DNA from 4 places in the Priestia sp. RMT2NF4 genome. Region 2 is predicted to be linked to each of the others. Evidence: riboswitches for the same ligand, from Rfam matches in the RefSeq annotation. Region 2 holds a riboswitch; each other region holds the start of a gene.

Region 1 (5,554 bases), on a different contig from region 2:
CTCCAAGTTTGATACTTCCGGTGTCTGTTTCTACTAATCCAGCAATTGCTTGAAGCAGCTCTGACTGCCCATTTCCTGAAACCCCTGCAATACCGACAATTTCGCCTGCAGAAACGTGAAGAGACACATTTTGCAACACGTTTTTTTGTCCTTTTCCTTTTAAAAAGAGATTTTGTACGCTTAAATGAGAAGTGCTTTGTGATGGCACTCTTGCAGGACGCTCTTTTAATTCTCGTCCTACCATCAGCTTGGCTAAATGGTGAGCATTAGTAGATTCTTTATTTGTGACGCCGGCTACTTTACCATTTCGCAGAACCGTGATGCGGTCCGCTACTTCCATCACTTCTTGCAGCTTATGTGTAATAATAATGATGCTTTTTCCTTGTGAAGCCAAAAAACGGATTGTTTTTAATAGTTCCTTCACTTCATGAGGAGTAAGTACAGCGGTAGGCTCGTCTAAAACAATGATTTCTGCTCCTTGATACAGCACTTTTAAAATTTCAATCTTTTGCTGTTCTCCAATTGAGCAATGCTTTACTTTTTTATGAACATCTACTGAAATCTGATAGGTTTGGGTTAATTGCTGAACATCCTCTTTCGCCTGCCTTCTATTAAAAAAGAGACCTTTCTTTGGCTCATGCCCCAAGACAATATTTTCAGCCACTGAAAAATGAGGAAAAACCATAAAATGCTGATGCACCATGCCTATTCCGTTTTTAATCGCATCCGCAGGAGATGAAAACGAGACGGTTTTCCCATGTAGCTGAATACTTCCTGAACTCGGCTTTTCCATTCCGTAAAGCATCCTCATCAACGTTGTTTTACCAGCACCGTTCTCTCCGACCAGCGCGTGAACCTCGCCTTTTTTTAGCGTAAAAGACACGTTATCGTTTGCTAAAAATGAACCGTATTTCTTCGTTAAATTCGTTAACTGCAGCAGCTCACTCATTCCATTCATTGCTCCTTTCCCCTTTAGGTTTTTTTCAAAAATAAGAAAGAGAAGCCAGCCTTACTCGACTTCTCTTCTCAACTCACTTTGCTAACGGATCTTTTACCACTGTTTTTCCATCAATAATCGAATCTTTAATTTCTTTTAATTGATTAATCACATCTTGTCCTACAAAGTCACTAAGAGGCGTCTTGCTGTCTTGAGTCACATACGTTAACCCAACACCTTTTTCTTTTAAGCCGTATGTCACTACGCCCGATTTAAATTTGTCATTTGCGAGTGCTTCTACCGTTTCATAAGCAGCTGCATCAGATCCTTTTAACTGCGATAAAACGATATGCTCAGGATCTACTTCCGTACGGTCAATATCTTGTCCTGCCGTATAAAAACCTTTTTCTTTTGCTGCTTCAAATACACCCAAGTCGCCTACTGCTGATGCTCCGGCGATAAAATCAGCGCCTTTTGAAGCTTGTAAAATAGCAAGTTCTTTTGCTTTAGCTGGATCAGAGAAGCTTCCAACATAGTTTACTAGAAACTCTGCTTTTGGATTTGTTGATTGTAATCCTTCTTTAAAACTTACCGTCCATTTTTTTAATAATGGAATATCATCAGCTGCAACCATTCCTACTTTATTCGTTTTCGTAATCAATCCTGCCGCTGCTCCTAATAAATATGAAGCTTCTTGCTCACGAAATACAACGCTTCTTACATTTGGTAAATCGACCACTGTATCAATAATCGCAAATTGACGCTGCGGATTTTCTTGAGCTACTTTTTTCAACGCATCTTCGGATTCAAAAGAAGATGTAATAATCAAGTCATAATTTTCGGCTACCGCAGCACGCAAATTACTTTCAATGGCTGCTTGGTCCGTAGATTCAATTGTCTTTACATCAATGTTATACTTCTTCCCAGCGCGCTTTGCTCCATCATCCATTTGCTGAAAAAACGGGTTAACCCCAATCTTTTCAGGCAAAACAAGAGCAATTCGCTTCTTTCCTTTCTCTTCACTTCCACTGCTTTTTGTACTTTTTGACTGACAGCCAGTTACGAGTAGTACAAGCGCAACTGCTAAAATAAGAAATCTCTTCATTTAACTTACTCCCCCTATAATATAAAAAAAGCTCTTCCTTTATATAAAGGAAGAGCTCGTTAACCAAACGTCTCTTCCTCATCTTCAAGAACATACTGTTCTTAAGGATTTGGCACCATTCTGTCATAGACAGCGGTTGCCGGGTTTCACAGGGCCAGTCCCTCCACCTCTCTTGATAAGGAAAACAATAGCTATTTATTTTATGTAATATAGTCAATATTAATAGTTTTTCAACAATTGTCAATATTATTTTTCTTTTTCACGCAAAAAAACTTTAAAAACAGATAGGATTATACGGTTTTAGTCTACTAAAATATAAAATAGAAGTTAAAGCCTTTACCTCATTTCTTGAATCATTCTATACTTCTTCACAAAGCACTTATACTGAATCTGTTGACGGTCAAGAGGGTTTAGTGGTAGCAAATAAGTTCTATTATATCTCTTCCGTTAATGTGTTATTAATTGAAACCACTTTACCAATAATGTTAGACTTTTCCTTAGTAATATTGTTAAGAGGTGTTAACGGTGAAATTAATGAAAGAACTATCTGGCATAGCTATTGGGCTTATTATCGCTTTAGCCGTTTCAAAAACATTTTTTGATACCCCGACCAACATTGGAATCATAGTTATTTTTATTACTAGTATGATCGTAACAGGGATAGCAAGAGTAAAACTAAGATGAGATAATCTAACAAAAAAACGCCACCTTTTATTCGCAAGGTGGTGTTTTCTTTTAATGATTTTAGTATGTAGTAATTCCAAGTGAAGGCTTTTACCCTTCTCCATCAATCATCGTATACTTCCTAGCAAAGCGCTTGTAGTAAATTTGCTCATCCTCTTGTCCATTGTTAAAAACAAGTCGGTTATGATCAATATCTTTCTCTTTTAACACATAGCCTTTTTCATCCATCAGTTGAATATATTCATCTAAATGTCCTTTTTTCACCATATAGTAAAGAACATTATCTGAATCCGTAGTCTTTGCTACATCTTGACTTCCCACTTCTAACTTGAATACGGCTGTTGCTGTTTGAATGGGACGGTAGTCTCCAAACACCTTTTCCCAGTTTAGTAGCAGCAGCGCGCCGAAGATTATGATACATCCTCCAGCGGCTACGGTTAGTACAAATCGTTTTGACACTTCTTTCTCTCCTTTACATTCTTTTTCTTCTATTTAACACAACAGATTGCCCTAAACTTGTTTTGACGCCAAGCCCTAGATACACAGCAGCACCTAAAGCTATTGAAATACAAGACGTGCTACTCGCAAGTGAAGATGCAGACAGCTTATTTTCTAAAAAATAGTGAGAAGCATAATTGCCAATAAGCACAGCGGCTGACATCACACTTACTAATAAAACAGGCGTCAACGCGGCTTTTCCTAGTGATTGAACTCGGTAAGAAATGGATTTTTCAATTAAATAAAAGTTATAGATAACCGATACACCATATCCTCCGTACGTCGCGACAACAGGTCCAATTTCTTTTAAGCTTGAAACCAACAGTACGTTTAGTACTATCTTCACAACAATACCTAAGCCCAAGCCAAAAATTAATTTCTTTTGCTGATTAATTCCTTGAAGAATCGCGGCTGTTACGGTAAAAAGAGCAAATAAAATGGCAGCAGGCGCATACCATTGTAAAACAACTCCACCGATTTCAGGACTGTTTTTCGCTCCAAAGATCATCATATATACCGGCTTACCCAATAAACAAAGCCCCACCGCAGAAGGAAGAGTAAAAAACAACAGCAGCTGCAGCGTTTTTGTAATCTTTCCTTTTACTTCTCGTAAATTTCCTTGCACAAAAGAAGATGTAATACCCGGAATCAGCGACATGCTGAAGGCAGTCGCTAGCGATACCGGCACCATTACTAAAATTTGCGCTAACCCAATGACAGAGTTGATTGTTTCGGCTTTAGCTTGTCCATACCCTATTGATTGAAAAAGCATGTTAATCGTAAACGTATCAATATTTTGATAGATTGGAATAGCTAAACCAACTAATACAAACGGAACAGCGTACGTCACAAGCTCTTTGAACATTAAAGAGAACGGAACAGATTTATTATTCTTTCCGCTGTTCACTTCCTTCATAATCAGCCGCTTGCGCTTTAGATACGTCGCACCGAGAATCCCTATTCCCCCTACGCCTCCAATAAACGCTCCAAACGTACCAATTCCAACAGCTTTTGTCATCGTGCTATGAAAGAGATGAATAACAGCGTATGCTCCTGCTAAAATAAACAGTACACGCACTATTTGTTCAATAATTGTACTCAGCGCGGATGGTCCCATGGACTGGTTACCTTGAAAGTAGCCTCGTAATAGACTCATAGGCGGGATAATAATTAAAGCAAAGCTCACCATTCGAATCACGTATACCACGTCTTTTTGACTATTTCCTGAGGAATCTTTTCCGTTAATCACTAGCTCAGCGAGCGAAGGCGCCATGGTATAGAGGACTAAAAATCCTATTATGCCTGTTATCGTCATTAATAGAAGGCCTGCTTTTAATAGATCTTGCCCTGCCCTGTAGTTTCCAAGACCGTTATATTTCGATACATACTTCGAAACAGCAAGCGGAAGACCCATTGTCGATAAGCTTAGCATCAAGGTATATGGACCGTATGCATACTTATAAAGCGCGTAACCTGACGTTCCGACTAGCGCTGTAAACGGAATAATATAAATAAAACCCAAAATCTTTGTTAGCAAAGAAGACGCTGTTAACAAAAGCGTACCTCTCATCAAATTTTTTTCCATACATCAAAACTCCAGCAATAAATATTATATTTTTAACAAATACTTGATTTATTGTATCATACTTACAGTTATTATCTAGTTTTTTATAAAAACTTAGAATCCTCCCTATATTACGTTTTTTTACATAATAAAGGAATAAAAACAAATCTTTTCACCTATGAGAAATGAATCGTTTTTTGCTTTTCACCTTACCTGACGTTTATATTCTGAAAGGCGTGTTACATTATATATATCAGTTACCAACTCAACTAAGACTCCTTGACCATTCTGGCCTACCTTCTCTTTTAGGTAGACTGAGATTGCTAAATCGTTATATATAGGAGGAAAAAATCATGAAAATGAAACAACGACTATCAAAAGCGGCTGCTGCTGCGACGATTACAGGAGTTGCTGCGTTTGGATTTGCTCCTGTGGCTCAGCTTGATACCCCAGCACACGCAGCTACATCTCAAGAAACAAGCAGCCAAAGTCAAACAGCTGTAAAAAACATTAACGAAATTTATAATGCGGCGGTGCAAGGTGAAGTGCCGCGATTAACAGCAGACTTAAAAATTGGCAAAAGCCTGCGTCAAGATGTTCGAGATCAGTTCGGTCCTCCGCCTGAAGGTTCATCAAATAACTTTGACTACTATCATGCGGAAATGGGTCACCCTGGATATGCATTTGGCTATGACCAAAATAATGTCATTAACGAAATCCGCTATTTTGGTACAAATGTAGAGCGTCAAACAAATTTAGGGTCCAT
Region 2 (5,554 bases):
GTCAAAAACAATGAAAGGGATTTCAAACGGCGATTTATCTGTAGATGTTGTTCCTTTGAAAGGGAAAAATGAGATTAGTACACTCATATCTTCATTTAATGAAATGATGACTCACATGAGAATGCTGCGTCAGAAAATAAGTAAAACAAAGAGCACGGTCAGTCATTCCTCAGAGCAATTGCTTGTAAGCATGGAGGAAACAAAAACAGCTGTCACAGAAGTTACGATGTCTATTCAAGAAATTGCTGCGGGTTCTGATAAGCAGTTGCTAAGTGTGGTTGAAACCGAGCAAGCTATGGTGGATATGGCCAAGCTGCTTCAGAAAATGACTGATCATTCTTCAAAGGTACAACAATCGATGAACAGAGCCTCTGAACATGCTTCTACCGGAAATGTTGCGGTGAAAGATGTGACGAATCAAATGAATAAAATCTATGAAACCGTTAAGATATCGACCAGTGAAGTAAAGGGACTCGAAGATCGTTCCGCAGAGATTGGCCGCATTATTAATACGATTACAAGAATTGCTGAACAAACAAATCTTCTTGCACTTAATGCTGCTATTGAAGCTGCAAGGGCTGGAGAACATGGAAAAGGTTTTGCTGTAGTGGCAGGGGAAGTACGTAAGCTAGCGGAAGAATCTAAAACGTCCGCTATACAAATCAGTCATTTGTTAAAAGAAATTGAAGTACAGGCAAAGCGGGCTTATCGAAACATGGAAGTGAATACGGAAGAAGTCACGCTTGGTATTGCCACTGTCGAAGATGTAACGCAACAGTTTTCCACAATTATGGAAGATGTCTTTGCCGCTCAAGAACAAATGAACAAAATGACAAAGGCAACAGGAGAGATTGATGGGTATTCGTTTAAGGTAATGGAGTCCGTCATGGCCCTTTCAGAGGTTGCTAAACAAGCAGCTGCTTACGCTGAAGAAGTAGCTGCGGCTTCACAAGAGGAGTTAGCATCTATAGAAGAACTTGTGATGTTGGCAGCTAATTTAAAAGCTACGGTAAGTGAGTCCTGAAGTCTATCTTGATATGTACGTAATACGCGCAGTTTTCTGCGTGTATTCGTTTTATTTATATCTTTTATAGAAAACGATAAATAGAATTGACACGTTATCAAAGCAGTTGTATAGTGAGTACGCAAGGCGGCAGTCTGTCTTTTTTAATTCTTAGTAAACTTATAAGTTAAATAAAATATTTAAGTACTATATAAGGAGACAAAGAGATGAAAAATGAATTCCGTTTGGCAACAAATGACGACGCGGATAACTTATTGAACTTAACTCTACAAGCATATAAGCCTATCCGAGAGCTAGGCATTCCTTTCTTAGCAGCTACTGCTGATCTTGCCCTCGTTAAGAAAAATATTTCTCAAAACCTTTGCTATGTATATGAAGAAGAGAAAAGAATCGCTGCTACTGTGTCGATACGAATGCCTTGGGGAGAACATCCAGGTCCGTTTGCTGTTCCGCACTTTTGGTGGTTTGCAGTGGACCCGTCGTTTGCCAGGAAAGGCGTTGGATCTAAGCTGCTTCATCTAGTAGAGGAAGAGGTAATAAAAAATACGTTTAAATCGCCAGGTGTGTCTTTAGGAACAGCAAAAGAACATCCTTGGTTAGTTGAGATGTATGAACGAAAAGGATATGTTCAAGCTAAAGAAAAGCACCTTGCAGAAGGCTATACGACCGTATTTCTTTATAAAAAATTCAATGAGGTACACTCTTTGTCATAAAAGATAGAGAAGTGGTCTAAATTAAGAAATGTGAAAGAGTGATAAATATGACAGATCAATTACTACTAAATACGCTAATAGACATACGCCGTGAGCTGCACCGGTTTCCAGAGCTTTCAATGAAAGAATATGAAACAACTAAACGTATTAAAAAGTGGTTAAAGCACTACGATATTTCTATAGCGGATGCATTCCATTTAGACGTGGGAGCAGTAGCGGAAATTGTGGGAGGAAAGCCGGGACCTACTATCGCTATTCGAGCTGATATTGATGCGCTGCCAATTGAAGAAAAAACCAATCTGCCATTTGCTTCTGAAGTGAACGGTGTTATGCACGCATGCGGACATGATTTTCATACGGCTTCTATAATCGGAGCAGCCATTCTTCTCAAAGAGCGTCAGCAGGAGCTTTGCGGTACGGTTCGATTTATCTTTCAACCGGCCGAAGAAACGGCTTCTGGGGCAAAAATGCTCGTTGAAAAAGGTGTGCTCGAAGGAGTAGAAGCGATATTTGGGATGCATAACAAACCGAATCTTCCTGTAGGAACCATTGGTGTCAAATCGGGACCTTTAATGGCAAGTGTTGATCGTTTTGAAATTGACGTCAAAGGAGTAGGCGGTCACGCAGGTATTCCAGAAAAAACAGTAGATCCGATTGCTGCTGCTGGTCAAATTGTTACTAGTTTACAAACCATTGTCAGCCGTAATCTCAGCCCATTTCAAAATGTTGTTGTCAGCATAACTCAAATCCACGGAGGGAGCTCGTGGAACGTCATTCCTGACAAAGTAACGCTTGAAGGAACGGTGCGTACCTTTCAAGAAGAAGCGAGAGAAAAAATACCGGCTCTTATGAAACGATCTGCTGAAGGGATTGGAGCAGCTTTCGGGGCTTCAGTAGACGTTAAATGGTATCCGTATCTTCCTGTAGTAAACAATGATGATACGCTGGAAAAATTGGTTATTAACGCTGCAGAGAATCTTAGTTATCAAGTCGTAGAAGCTGAACAATCGCCTGGAGGAGAAGATTTTGCCGTATATCAGCAGCGTGTACCAGGATTTTTTGTATGGATGGGTACGGCTGGAGAATATGAATGGCACCACCCTTCTTTTTCATTAAATGAAGAGGCATTACTTGTAGCAGCTTCTTATTTTTCTAATCTAAGCTTTGACTTTTTGAATTCATTCCATTACCAAAAAAATTAAAATATTTTTATTTTTCTATTTACGCGGATAGAATTGTTTGATAAAATAAACTTTAAATTAAAAAAGTTATCACGAGTGGACGAGAGATCTGGCTCTTTGACTCCACAGCAACCTACGAATGTAAGGTGCTCCTACCAGCAAAGCATGTGCTTTGGGTGATAAAACGGGTGAAAAACTCATTTTGCATCAAAGCAAAATGAGTTTTTTTTATTTTTCTAAAAGGAGAGGGTTTTATGAGTCATACAGCAGTTGCAGCACATACAGGAGAGAAAGCATTAAAGGAAGCCGTAAAATTATTAGGAAAGCATTATCAAGTAGCTTATCGTGAATTAGAAACATTTTATGAAATTGTGGTCGAAAACCATGTTCGTACATATGCTGTAGGCATAGATATTAAAGATGTACAAAAAGCAAATGAACTAGAAATTTATTCATCATGCTGTTCCAAGCTTGAGCGAGTAGGCTGTCTTTTATAGAAGAAGTTTGCTCGCGCCTCTATTTTTTTAGTGTTTTTAAATAGAAAGCATGTTTTTTGACAATTGAAGAATCTGGTGGGTATAATCATTACTCACTAGGTTTTAAAATTAATCATAAATTGTCGAAATTTTTACACAAATTAAAGGTTACATTCGAAATGAATTGTGGTATGTTATAAAACAAGAATATTTTATGAAAGGAGCATTGAAATGGAAATGTCTCTTGAACATGGAAACGATGCAGGAAGCGAACAGCTTATTGATCGTATCCTAGACTTTTTAGAAGATGACGAAAAGTAAAAAAAAGAGTGTGCGGTGCTAGCCCTAGCCGCGCACTCTTTTTTTATCATGTGCGTCAAGGAAGCGCATACTATGATACATAGGGATAGAATGAAAGGGTCTCTGTCAAAGGGATTGACGAATCGTTTTGTTTGATGAAAAATTTAGAAAAAGGAAAGAGATGAAGGGTATGTCGAACAAAACATCTTTGTATCAAACAAAAGAACAGTTAAAGAAGCTTGTAAGCGAATTGGTTTCTATACCTAGCGTGACAGGAACGATGGCAGAAGTGGAAATGGCTGAATCGATAGCGTCGTATTTATTGAAGCTGCCTTACTTTCAAAAAAACGAGCAAGTTGAGCTTCATTCAACAGGAGACGGGCGATCGATTGTCACAGCTTTTGTTGAAGGAAAAAATACGAATAAAACAGTTGTATTAGTCAGTCATTACGACGTAGTGGATGTACAAGATTATGGACAGTGGAAAAAGGATGCTTTTCACGCTGATACGTTAACGAGTACTTTTTATAATGATATGGAACAAGTTCCGGCGCACGTACAAAAAGATATGATAAAAGGAGACTGGCTTTTTGGCCGAGGAACGATGGACATGAAAGCAGGTATTGCTCTGCATATCAGTATGATTGAACGAGCATGCAACGGAGAGTTTGACGGAAACATCCTGCTTCTGTCGGTACCGGATGAAGAAGTAAATTCGCTCGGAATGAGAAAAGCAGTGCCTGTTCTTTTAGAACTTGCGTGCAAACATCAGCTGGATTTTTCTCTCATGCTAAATGCAGAACCAGTATTCAGCCGCTATCCTGGTGATCAAACGAACTATGTGTACTCAGGATCGATTGGCAAGATCATGCCAAGCTTTTTGTGTTATGGAAAAGAAACTCATGTAGGGGAACCGCTAGCTGGTTTAAATGCTAATTTACTAGCTTCTTATTTAACAAAAGAAATAGAACTAAACGTTGATTTTTGCGAAAAAGTAAGAGATGAAACGAGTCCACCTCCTACGGTACTGATACAAAAAGATTTAAAAGAAGAGTATTCCGTTCAAGTTCCGCACTCTGCCGTTGTATTATTTAATTTATTTATGTTAAACCGCTCTCTTAAAGAAGTAACAGATCTGCTGTTGAAATCGGCTGACAAAGCGGCTTTGAATGTAAAAAAACATTATAATAAAGCTGCTAGGCAGTACGCTGCGGGAATGGAGGGTTCATCCCTTGACGTGAACGTATGGACGTATGAAGAACTTTATACTCATGCAGTCAAACAGCACGGTGAAAAATATGTGCAAGAAATGGAAGCAGCACTTTTGGCACAAGAAGATGATGACAGAAATAAAACCATTAAATTAGTAAACTCTTTAGCTGGTTTATGTAAAGAAGCAGCTCCGATGATAGTCTTATTTTTTACGCCGCCTTTTTACCCGGCCGTTTGTTCACATGATGATCCGTTTGTACAAAGGATTTTGTCAAACGTACAGGCAGCTGCCAAAGAGCAATTCCAAGTGGAGCTAGTTGAACAAAGTTATTTTGGCGGAATTTCGGATTTAAGCTATGCCAGCCTGCAGCACCCGCTTCATACATTTAACACGTTAGTAGCCAATATGCCTCTATGGAATAAAGGATATCATATCCCGCTAGAAGAGCAAGAGGAGCTGAAGATGCCGGTGCTGAACATTGGACCGCTGGGAAGAGATGCGCATCAATGGACCGAAAGATTAGACGTTCAGTATTCCTTTGAGATTTTGCCTCACTTCATTTATCAAGCTATAAAAGAAGCACAGAAATAAACATCCGCCCGCGGATGTTTATTTGTTGAATTTAAAAGAAGCTCCTTGTACGGTAA
Region 3 (5,554 bases), on a different contig from region 2:
CAGTCTTTCCTCTGATGAAAAAGTTGCGCTTACGTCCCTATACACAAACCTTTTAGATAGCTGTATATAACAAAAAAAGGACTTCCTTAATGGAAGTCCTTTTTTTATTTAATTAACGCTTTTTCTTCTAAGCTTTGAAAAACAGCGTTAAAGTCTTGCTTCAAATCCTCGAATTCCTCTAACCCTACTGAAAGGCGAAGAAGTGAATCAGTAATTCCTTTTTCTTCACGTACTTCTTTTGGGATACTTGCATGAGACATTGTTGCAGGATGCGTGAGAATGGATTCAACTGCACCTAGACTAACGCCAATTGAAGCTAATTTGACTCCTTGTAAAATATGTCGTGCTACTTTTTCATCCTGCACTTGGAAAGAAATCATAGCTCCGTATCCATTTGCTTGTTCTGAAATGAGTTTGTGGTCCGGATGACTTTTTAAGCCCGGGTAGTATACACGGCTCACTAGAGATTGTTCTTCAAGCCACTTTGCAAACTGCAGCGCTGTTTTTAACTGCTGATCTAAACGAACTTTTAATGTCTTAATGCCTCGAAGCAGTAAAAAACAATCCTGTGGTCCTAAGATAGCACCAAAAGCATTTTGTACAAACTTTACTTCTTCCGCTAGCTTTTCATCGCTTACCACAACTAGACCGCCAATGACGTCACTGTGACCGCTGATATATTTTGTAGCACTATGAATGACAATATTTACACCAAGGTCAATCGGCTGCTGTAGATAAGGTGTTAAAAACGTGTTATCCACAATTGTAAGGAGATTGTGCTCCTTCGCCAAACTTGCTACTGCTTTAATATCCGTTACCTGTAAAAATGGATTTGAAGGGCTTTCGATATAAATAGCCTTCGTATCTTTTGTGATAGCTTCTTCTACTTTCTCAACCTTCGTTGTATCAACAAAAGTTGTTTTGATACCAAACTTTGAAAATAATCGTGTTAATACACGATATGTCCCGCCGTACGTATCGTGTGAAACTAAAATTTCATCCCCTGATTCAAAAATAGATAACACCGATGAAATAGCAGCCATACCTGATGAAAAAGCAAAACCAGCGTATCCATTTTCTAGCTGAGCAATAGTGTTTTCTAAAGCCTCACGCGTTGGGTTTCCTGAACGAGAATAGTCATAGCGGCCGTTGTTCGTCTCATCTTCTTGGTTAAATGTAGATACTTGATAAATAGGTACGTTAACCGCTCCAAAATGACCGTCAATTCCTGTATTTGCATGAATTAAGTTCGTACCAAATCTATGTTTATTATTGTTGGTATGCATCAAATGCCTCCTTCAAATCTTTAATTAAATCATCTGCGTGCTCAATTCCAACTGATAATCGAAGTAAACAGTTTGTTACTCCGACACGATTTCGAATTTCCTCCGGAATGTCAGCGTGTGTTTGACGAGCTGGGAATGTCATTAAACTTTCCACGCCTCCTAAGCTTTCTGCAAATGTAATAACTTTAACATTTTCTAAAAGTACTGACACGATGTCAGGGTGTGAGACAGCAAAAGAAATCATGCCTCCAAATCCAGTTGCTTGTTTCTTTATGATTTCATAGCCCGGATGTGTTTCAAGACCAGGGTAATACACTTTTTCCACGAGATCATGAGCAGTAAGCCAATTTGCAATTTTCAGTGCGTTTTCGTTATGTTTTTCCATACGAAGCGCTAGCGTCTTAATACCGCGCAATAACAGCCAGCTATCTTGTGGACCTAAGATTGCCCCAGCTGCATTTTGATAAAAACGAATTTTTTCTCCTAAGCTACTACATCGAGCGACTACAAGACCAGCAACTACATCATTATGACCCCCAATGTATTTGCTTGCACTATGTATCACAATATCTGCTCCAAGCTCTAAAGGACGCTGATAGTAAGGGGACATGAATGTATTGTCAATGATAGTAAGCAAATCATGCTGTTTAGCTAACGCAATTGCTTCTGGCAAATCAGTCACGTGCATCATTGGATTTGTAGGTGTTTCAATGAATAAAGCTTTCGTGTTGGGACGAAGCGCATCTTTTACTTGCTCGAGATGGGCTGTGTTGACGTACGAAACAGTAATTCCTTGCTCTGAAAAGATTTCATTTAGTACTCGGTACGTTCCTCCGTATAAATCCTCTGATACAATTAAATGATCTCCGTTTTTAAATAGCGCTAAAACTGACATTACACCCGCCATTCCTGAAGCGAATGCTACTCCTACTTCGCCTTTTTCTAAAGCAGCAATTGCTTCTTCCAATGCCGTACGAGTAGGATTTGCCGTACGTGCATAGTCAAATCCTGTACTTTGCCCTAAAGCAGGATGAGCAAATGTTGATGCTTGGTAAATGGGTGTTGTAATAGAACCTGTTGAAGGGTCACGACCTACTCCTGAACGAACTAATAAAGTTTCAATTTTCATCTATTTCTCTCCTTAACTCAAAATAAAAAACACTCTTCACAGATGGAAGAGTGTTCGTTTATACACGATTTCTCTCATCTGTTAGAACAATACTGATGTTCCACAGGAATTAGCACCGTTCAAATGAATGTTTCATTTGATGGTTGCCGGGCATCGCAGGGCCAGTCCCTCCGCCACTCTTGATAAGAGTTCTATATAATTGTTGGTGGTTAACGTTTGTTGTTACTAACTTTAATAAAGATTTTCTTTATTGTCAACATAATTTTCTAAAAAATTTAAATCATCTCATTTGTTTATTCAATATACTTGTCCTGATAAGTACATAAAAAAAGAGACGACACCGAGGTCTCTTTTTCTAAGGCAAGTGCACAGATTTTACGTGTGCTAACTTCCAATACATACTTTCTCCATTTGCCGTAATTAGTTCAACAATATTATTAGAAACTTCTTTAAGTACGCCAATTTTTTCTGATTGATCCCCTAAATCTAATACGACCAGTTGATTTTCATATTTTTTAAGCTGCTCTTCAAAGTTTCTGACAAAAGGTGCAGAGGCAGGCCTTACTGGGAGCTCTTTGTCACTTAAAGAATAAGGAGTTAACTCATTACTATAAGGGGTAAGCCATTTCAAATGATGTAGAGAAACAAAGACATTTTTATACACTGGAGAATAAAACACAAGATAATCATTCAGCACGCTTGTAATATAGCCATGCAATGATTTTCCTCCTGTTACATAAATTTCAATAAATTTCCCTTTTGCCTGCTGTAAAATATTACGATAAGAAATCCGCTGACTTTCTTCTATTAAGTTCTCTTCTATTTCACGCAAAACCGTATAGTCTTCTTCCGATACTTCCCGCAAACGATGCATGTGTAAAAGAGGAATATACAAATAATCATGTCCATTATACAAAACCATAATATCTAATCCAAGATCAATAAGTCTGCCAACAAATGTCGTTTTACCTGAAATATCTAACTCCACAATTTTATCGATATAATGATTCATACTCATACTCATTCTCCTCCTTTTTCCTATATGATAGAAAAGGTGCTTTATAAGCACCTTTTATGTTCCATTTCATCATGCTTTCCAACGATAATTTTTCGTTTTGATAACTTTCTCGGCCGGTGCTGAAGAGCGTGAACTCGTACGGCGTCCTCCCGTGCGGCGTCCTCGAGAGCGATCGTCTGTGCGTCCTCCCGTGCGGCTTCCTGTACGTCCACCTGTGCGGCTTCCCGTACGTCCACCTGTGCGACTTCCCGTACGTCCTCCCGTGCGGCTTCCTGTACGTTCTTCTGTAGACTTTGCAGCTTCAGTCTCTCCATTTTCTTCTGTTTCTTCATTGTTTTGATTGTTATCGTTTTGCTTAAAAGCCCCTTTTGCTCCTACACAAATGGTTTTAACGTGTCTTGGCTGTAAGCGTAATACTTGATTATTCTGCACAAGTGTAAATGTACCATTTCGGCTTTGTACTAACACGCCCTCTACAGCTTCAGGTCCTCCATTATTGATTGATACCCATTTATGGGAAAGGTGAGCAAAAAGATCGTTGAAGGTTTTAGATTTCATATATTCTGGCTCTTGGCTCACTAAGAGTTCATTTGCAGATTGAGTAGTTTGATCTCCATTGTTGTTTTGATATTCACTCACACTCTTAACGTGTTCAGTATTAATATAGATGACACCGTCGTCTTCTGTGAGTAATACTATATAAGCAGATTCAAATGAACCTAAGACATCAAGAAGCTGACCTGCTTTTTTCTCAGGTCCACCTTGATTAACCTGCACATATTTAGTTTTCATTAATGATAAAGTTCCAGCAAAAGTTTTTCCTCGATATAATTCTAAGTCTGCACTAATTCCTGTAAACGTTTGTGCCGAATTTGACATAGTATCTTCAGTAATACTTTTTACATGCGCTAAGTGATAATATACAAGTGTATATTCTGGTTGATTATTATTTTGGTTGTTTTGGTTGTTTTGATTGTTATTTTCACCATTGTTGTTATTATTGTTATCATTGCTTTCCACTGCTAAGATTAAATAATCTGATTGCACGTCAACCAAATAACCTGTTTTAGATTCAGGACCTCCACGATAAACGGTCACCACTCTTCCTTTTAGGGGTTTGAAGTGAGAAGAATAGCCTTTATCAGGCGTTTGTATATTTCGGCTGCGTTTTTGGCTTGATTTTTGGCGTGGATTTTGATTTTGCTCTTGTTCTTGGCCATAGTAATAGTTACTCATTGTTTTTCCTCCTTATTAGTTATCCTTATTGGTCATTCATACTGTATATATACGTATCATGTACAGCTATTGATTTCCTGCATTTGCCTATTATTAACAAAATCCACTGTTGCCTATAAATTGCCTATAAATCTATCTCTTTTTAAAGAGTCAAAAGGTTATTTTGAATATACGCTGTTCGTTCTTTTATAAAAGACAGCATAAATTCGGGTTCTTTATAAAATTGCTCCAAGTTATCTTTTACGTAAGGATCTTTTAATACATATGGAGCAATATACTCATGCAGTTGATAAATGATTGGTTTCATGTATTCTATTGTAAATTGATTATTTAGAACATTGTTCATTTTTTGAATATATCGCTTTTTAATGCTGTTCACCGCCAGTAAGCGAGCTGTAAGCGTATTAAATCCTTGTGCACGGACATAGTCTCCTTCCATTACTTTTCCATTTACATCTCTTCCCCAAGTTGCATCATAATCCCATGGAATCAGTTCAAAGCGCCCGCTTTCATGATTTAGATAGAGCGCATAGTTATGGACAAAACCGTCGTAATTCTGCATACAAATAATACCGACTAACCAAGATAAGTAGCGGTCGACGTTCAGGTACTTCTCAATATTCTGTTCGAATTCCGTATTTGTCCATGTATTAAGATTAAATATAAACTTTTCTAATTTTTCCTCGTCTCCTTCTCTCACTGCTTTATCTTCATATCCAGATAACAAAGTTGTTTTTGGCTTTTTATCCAAATCGCTCATCAAAGAAAAATTAGCATCTCCGTCCACTGCATAAAATATGGATCCATCCGCTAAATTTCTTTTTTTCAAAAATAGTTCATCTACCGATTCGAGCTGAAGATATATTCCTTCATTTTTCCCATTAA
Region 4 (5,554 bases), on a different contig from region 2:
GTAAAAAATATCGCGAGTTAGGTCTTAAAGATAAAGTAAGCAGTGCGAGTGAAGACGAACTTCTGTCTATTCTTGCGTCAGATGGCATGTTAATTAAGCGTCCGCTGCTAACAGATGGACAAAAAGTAACGCTTGGTTTCAAAGAAGAGCAGTTTGAGGACGTGTGGAAGTAAGTTTTCAAATAGAAAATTTTTACCTTTTACGTTACACTGTTAATAGGAAGTTATTTTAGGTTGTAGAAAGTGTTCTCCACGTTGAAGGCGCTTTTTATATAAACAAATTACGATACATATTTTGGAGGGATTAAGATGAGTACACCAAAAGATTTGCGTTATTCTGAAGAGCATGAATGGGTAAAAACAGAAGGAGACGTTGTCCGCGTAGGTATTACACATTTCGCTCAAGCTGAGCTTGGAGACATCGTATTCGTTGAACTGCCAGAAGTAGGAGCAACAGTAGAAGCTGACGAGCCGTTTGGTAGCGTTGAATCAGTAAAAACAGTTTCTGAGCTTTACGCACCAATTAGCGGTGAAGTTGTAGCAGTAAACGACAACTTAGGCGATAGTCCTGAACTTGTTAATGAATCTCCATACGAAGAAGCATGGATGATTACAATCAAACCATCTGATGCTTCTCAAGTAGACAAGCTGATGACAGCAGAGCAATACGAAGAAATGACAAACGAAGGATAATATTCCTCCATAAATTGTCTTTATGAAAAGTTTTTGACTGGACACTCTATTAGTAAACAAGCTAAAGGAGTGTCTTTTTATGTTTGAAAAACAAAAAATGGACGTTACAGATCGCGTTACAGCTAAATTTCATGACGGCGGTATGAAATTATACGTTGATAAGCAGCCAATTGGTGAAGTTAGCTACGGAACAAGCGGCAATGAATACCGCTTTGAAGAAGGATATTCGCAAGAAAATAATAAGTTCTATCAATACGCGGACGTACAAAAACAAGGTGAAACGCAAAAATATACAGACTGCGATGAAGAAGCAGGATGGTGCTAAACAGTGGCAACTGCCGCTGTTTTTCTTGTTTTATAGAGATAATATGGCCTAAACTGCCTTTTAAAAGAGTTCTTTCTTGCAAATTTCTTTTAAAAAACAGGTGAACTGTGATACATTAACGAATATTGTATAGCATAAAGAAATGATGTTACTATACAACTGACGATTATGGGTGATGAAAATGGGGCTAATTGAAATTGAAAAAGTAATTATTGTCGAAGGAAAGTCAGATAAAAAGCGTATTCAAGATATCATTCGAGAACCAATTGAAATTATTTGTACAAACGGTACGATTAGTTTATCAAAGCTGGATGAAATTATTGACTGTACGTTTAACAAAGAGGTATACATACTCGTTGACTCTGATGATTCAGGGAATAAGCTGAGAAAACAATTTAAACGAGAGCTTCCGGAAGCAGAGCATCTATATATTGATAAAATGTACCGAGAAGTTGCTGCCGCCCCTAGACATCACATAGCAACAGTATTGCTGAGTGCCAATATCGATGTTAATGCAGAATTTTTAACATAAAAGGAATGAGCAACATGCAAGAATGGAGCGAAAAACAGCTGGATGATCAGTTAAAAGAAGGAGAAAGAGCCTTTATCTTTTTCCATACGCCTTTTTGCGGGACATGTCAGCTGGCAAAAAAAATGTTAACCGTGGCAGAAGCGATGCTGCCGGATGTAACCATCGGAATGAGCAATTTAAATTATATGCCTTCAAAAGCAGAATTATTTTCTATTGAAAGCGTACCTTGTTTGATTGAAGTGGAAAATGGTGAAATGGTAAAAAAACTCTACGCGTTTCATTCCATCGAGCACGTACTCGAGGAGCTTCGATAATCAAACGTTTGTTTAAAATGAAGAAGTGGAAAGAGAGCGAACCGTTGGGGCTGTTGAAATCTTGGGATATTATCCCAAGAACAAAATCTGTTGACAGCCTATCTGACACATGCTAAAATCACACTCATGAATGTTCATAAATGAATGAATATTTCCCAAAAACAAAATAATTGTTGCGAACTCTTATCAAGAGAGGTGGAGGGACTGAGCCCTGTGAAACCCGGCAACCGTCAGACTAACTGAAATGGTGCCAATTCCTGCAAAGCTATGCGCTTTGAAAGATGAGAGAAAGGATTAAATATCGAGCCTTTCTGTCATGCGCAGAGAGGCTTTTTTAATGGGGAAAATTGTTTTACGGCTTTTTCATCCTATAGGGCAACCTAACATAATTAAGTTTTTATTAAAGAAGGTGAAGAAATATGATTACATTAACAGACGTTACAAAAATTTATCAGGCCAAAAGCGGTCAAGTAACAGCTGTTGATAATGTGAATCTAACCGTTAACCAAGGTGAAATTTACGGAATTATTGGTTATAGCGGAGCGGGGAAAAGTTCTTTGATTCGCTTGCTAAACGGATTAGAAACACCAACGACAGGAACGGTCGAAGTAGCAGGTAATGATATTGGAAAAATTAAAGGCGGAAAACTCAGAAAAGCTAGACAAGAAATTAGTATGGTATTTCAGCACTTTAATATCTTGTGGTCGCGTACGGTACGAGAAAATATTGCCTTTCCGTTAGAAATAGCAGGGATTTCAAAAGAAAAAAGAATGAAACGAGTAGACGAACTTATTAAGCTAGTCGGGCTTGAAGGGCGTGAAGATGCTTATCCATCACAGCTTAGCGGCGGACAAAAGCAGCGTGTTGGGATTGCTCGAGCGCTAGCGAACAATCCAAAAGTATTGCTTTGTGATGAAGCAACATCAGCGCTTGATCCTCAAACGACAGATTCTATTTTAGATCTGTTAGTAGATATTAATGAGAAGCTAGGGTTAACCATTGTATTGATTACTCATGAAATGCACGTCATTCGTAAAATTTGTCATCGAGTAGCCGTTATGGAAAATGGGGCAGTAGTAGAAGAAGGACAAGTGCTAGAAGTATTCAGAAAACCTAAGCAGCCGATTACAAAACGATTCGTTCAACAGATTTCTGAACCAGAGGAAACGTTTGAAACGATTGAACAAGTAAAAGAGCTGTATCCAAGCGGGCAAATTATTCAGCTGACGTTTGTTGGCGGAAAAGCAGAGCAACCGCTCATTACAACGATTTTAAAACAGTTTGATGTAACGATTAATATTTTGCAAGGAAAGATTTCTCATACACAAACAGGTTCATACGGGACGTTGTTCGTTCATTTAGACGGAGAATTAACAGAAGTTGAAAAAGTCATTGCATACATTCATGAGCAGCAGGTAGAAGTGGAGGTAATGACAAATGCTTGAGAAACTATTTCCAAACGTTATTTTAGATGATTTTATTCAAGCGACAAATGAAACACTATATATGACGGCTATTTCAGTTGTAGCCACATTTGTTCTAGGTATTTTATTGGGCTTGCTTTTATTTTTAACGTCCAAAGGACAGCTTTGGCAAAACAAACCTTTATATGCCATTGTGTCGGCGGTTGTAAATATCTTTCGTTCCATTCCATTCATTATTTTAATTGTTTTACTGATTCCATTTACCAAAGCATTGGTAGGAAGTATTTTAGGCGCTAATGCAGCGTTACCGGCTTTAATTGTTGGAGCAGCACCATTTTATGCGCGTCTTGTAGAAATTGGTCTGCGTGAAATTGATAAAGGTGTTATTGAAGCTGCTAAATCAATGGGAGCCACAACAAGCACTATTATCTTTAAAGTGCTGTTACCTGAATCGCTGCCAGCTTTGATTTCCGGTTTGACAGTAACAACCATTGCGTTAGTCGGCTATACGGCAATGGCGGGTGTGATTGGAGCTGGAGGTCTTGGAAACCTTGCATATTTAGAAGGATTCCAGCGCAGTCATAATGACGTAACGCTAGCCGCTACGATCTTAATTTTGATTATTGTATTTATTATCCAACTTATTGGAGATGCGATTACTGCAAAAATTGATAAAAGATAAAGGGAGGATTATTTATTATGAAAAAATGGCTTTCAGCTTTAGCATTAACATCTGCGCTAGTAGTAGGATTAGCGGCGTGTGGATCTAACAATGGATCAAAAGATGAAAAGAAAATTGTCGTGGGTGCATCTAATACGCCTCATGCTGAAATTTTAGAACAAGCAAAACCTATTTTGGAAAAACAAGGAATTGATTTAGAGATTAAAAAATTCCAAGATTACATCTTACCGAACACAGCTCTTGCAAACAATGAAATTGATGCAAACTACTTCCAGCACGTTCCTTATATGAATTCAGTGCTAAAAGATCATAAAGGTGAAAAAGGGTATGATTTCGTAAGTGCCGGTGCCATTCACATTGAACCAATTGGTATCTACTCTAAAAAATACAAAAGCTTAAAAGATCTTCCGAAAAACGGCACAGTTATTATGCGTGATGCAGTAGCAGAGCAAGGACGTATTTTATCGATTTTTGAAAAAGCTGGCGTGATCAAATTAAAACCAGGCGTAAAGAAAACAGACGCACAAATTAAAGATATTGTAGAAAACCCTAAGAATTTAAAATTTAAAGCCGATGTTGAAGGCGGATTGTTACCTCAAATGTACAAAAACAATGAAGGTGACGCTGTTGTTATCAATGCTAACTATGCTATCGATGCTGGTTTAGATCCAGTAAAAGATCCAATCGCAGTGGAAAGCAAAGAAAACAACCCATATGCAAACATCATTACGGTTCACAAAGGTGACGAAAATAAAGATACAGTGAAAGCTTTAGTAAAAGTTCTTCACTCTAAAGAAATTCAAGACTACATTAAAGAAAAATACAAAGGCGGAGTATTGCCGGTAAATAAATAATAGAAGAAAAGCGCTTGCCCACTCTGGGCAAGTGCTTTTTTGTATGCATCAAAACGAATAACTCTTATTTTTCTCACGCATACTAACCGTGAAAACTTTACTGATGATGGGAGCTGACGTTATGCAGCAAGAAGCACGTCATTCAACTGAGCAAGCACTTCATGATTATAAAATGGGTGTTGGGAAATTTAGCGAAAAATTGCCGGAAGTAACAAAAACGTTTAATGCGTTTACTGAAGCATGTTTTGGAGAAGGTTCTCTTTCTAAAAAAGAAAAGCAGTTAATCGCGCTAGGAATCAGCGTAGTAGCTCAAGACGAGTACTGTATGATTTATCATACAAAAGGCTGCATTGATCAAGGTGCAACTGAGCAAGAAATTTTAGAAGCATGCGGAGTATCAGCGGCATTTGGCGGAGGCGCAGCGATGAGTCAGTCCGTTACGCTTGTCCAAGAGTGTGTTTCAGAACTGACTAGCCACACGCACTAAGTAAATAAAGCGGGTAAAAAGCTTGTCTTAGAAGGCTCTATCGAGTCTTTTAAGGCAACTTTTTTATGAGTGGATTTAGTCTTAAAAAACGTACATAATGGTTTAAAACCTTTTGGGTCAAAAGGTTGCTATAAGTTTTCATTTGTTATAAGATTGTAATGAGAATAAAATGAGAATAATTAAAAAGATATAGGTATATCGTTTTTTACTATATACGTCTATAACTGGAGGTTTTAATATGGCA

The links. Region 2 has a riboswitch for S-adenosylmethionine ahead of ACMX9J_RS16515 (hypothetical protein). Riboswitches for the same ligand answer to the same signal wherever they lie in the genome.
Region 1: linked by a shared signal. The riboswitch ahead of ACMX9J_RS09880 (BMP family protein) and the one ahead of ACMX9J_RS16515 (hypothetical protein) in region 2 are both predicted to bind S-adenosylmethionine.
Region 3: linked by a shared signal. The riboswitch ahead of ACMX9J_RS21415 (trans-sulfuration enzyme family protein) and the one ahead of ACMX9J_RS16515 (hypothetical protein) in region 2 are both predicted to bind S-adenosylmethionine.
Region 4: linked by a shared signal. The riboswitch ahead of ACMX9J_RS20990 (methionine ABC transporter ATP-binding protein) and the one ahead of ACMX9J_RS16515 (hypothetical protein) in region 2 are both predicted to bind S-adenosylmethionine.

Annotation. Positions count from the first base shown of each region.
Region 1 covers NZ_JBLQZO010000002.1:141,100-146,653, forward strand. Annotated here, with positions in the region: gene ACMX9J_RS09875 (ABC transporter ATP-binding protein) at 1-949, opposite strand, end outside; gene ACMX9J_RS09880 (BMP family protein) at 1,032-2,042, opposite strand; SAM riboswitch class I at 2,118-2,224, opposite strand; gene ACMX9J_RS09885 (hypothetical protein) at 2,568-2,726, shown strand; gene ACMX9J_RS09890 (hypothetical protein) at 2,817-3,185, opposite strand; gene ACMX9J_RS09895 (putative polysaccharide biosynthesis protein) at 3,199-4,809, opposite strand; gene ACMX9J_RS09900 (YjgB family protein) at 5,142-5,554, shown strand, end outside.
Region 2 covers NZ_JBLQZO010000003.1:601,482-607,035, forward strand. Annotated here, with positions in the region: gene ACMX9J_RS16500 (methyl-accepting chemotaxis protein) at 1-1,024, shown strand, start outside; gene ACMX9J_RS16505 (GNAT family N-acetyltransferase) at 1,231-1,737, shown strand; gene ACMX9J_RS16510 (amidohydrolase) at 1,785-2,939, shown strand; SAM riboswitch class I at 3,003-3,104, shown strand; gene ACMX9J_RS16515 (hypothetical protein) at 3,173-3,415, shown strand; gene ACMX9J_RS16520 (M20/M25/M40 family metallo-hydrolase) at 3,885-5,498, shown strand; gene ACMX9J_RS16525 (VOC family protein) at 5,517-5,554, opposite strand, start outside.
Region 3 covers NZ_JBLQZO010000006.1:841-6,394, reverse strand. Annotated here, with positions in the region: gene ACMX9J_RS21425 (hypothetical protein) at 1-70, shown strand, start outside; gene ACMX9J_RS21420 (trans-sulfuration enzyme family protein) at 105-1,286, opposite strand; gene ACMX9J_RS21415 (trans-sulfuration enzyme family protein) at 1,270-2,415, opposite strand; SAM riboswitch class I at 2,487-2,604, opposite strand; gene ACMX9J_RS21410 (hypothetical protein) at 2,771-3,433, opposite strand; gene ACMX9J_RS21405 (hypothetical protein) at 3,503-4,669, opposite strand; gene ACMX9J_RS21400 (CotH kinase family protein) at 4,812-5,554, opposite strand, start outside.
Region 4 covers NZ_JBLQZO010000005.1:308,086-313,639, forward strand. Annotated here, with positions in the region: gene ACMX9J_RS20965 (arsenate reductase family protein) at 1-173, shown strand, start outside; gene gcvH (glycine cleavage system protein GcvH) at 309-692, shown strand; gene ACMX9J_RS20975 (YusG family protein) at 772-1,017, shown strand; gene ACMX9J_RS20980 (toprim domain-containing protein) at 1,199-1,549, shown strand; gene ACMX9J_RS20985 (thioredoxin family protein) at 1,564-1,863, shown strand; SAM riboswitch class I at 2,044-2,151, shown strand; gene ACMX9J_RS20990 (methionine ABC transporter ATP-binding protein) at 2,283-3,308, shown strand; gene ACMX9J_RS20995 (methionine ABC transporter permease) at 3,301-3,969, shown strand; gene ACMX9J_RS21000 (MetQ/NlpA family ABC transporter substrate-binding protein) at 3,987-4,823, shown strand; gene ACMX9J_RS21005 (carboxymuconolactone decarboxylase family protein) at 4,945-5,310, shown strand; gene sufC (Fe-S cluster assembly ATPase SufC) at 5,549-5,554, shown strand, end outside.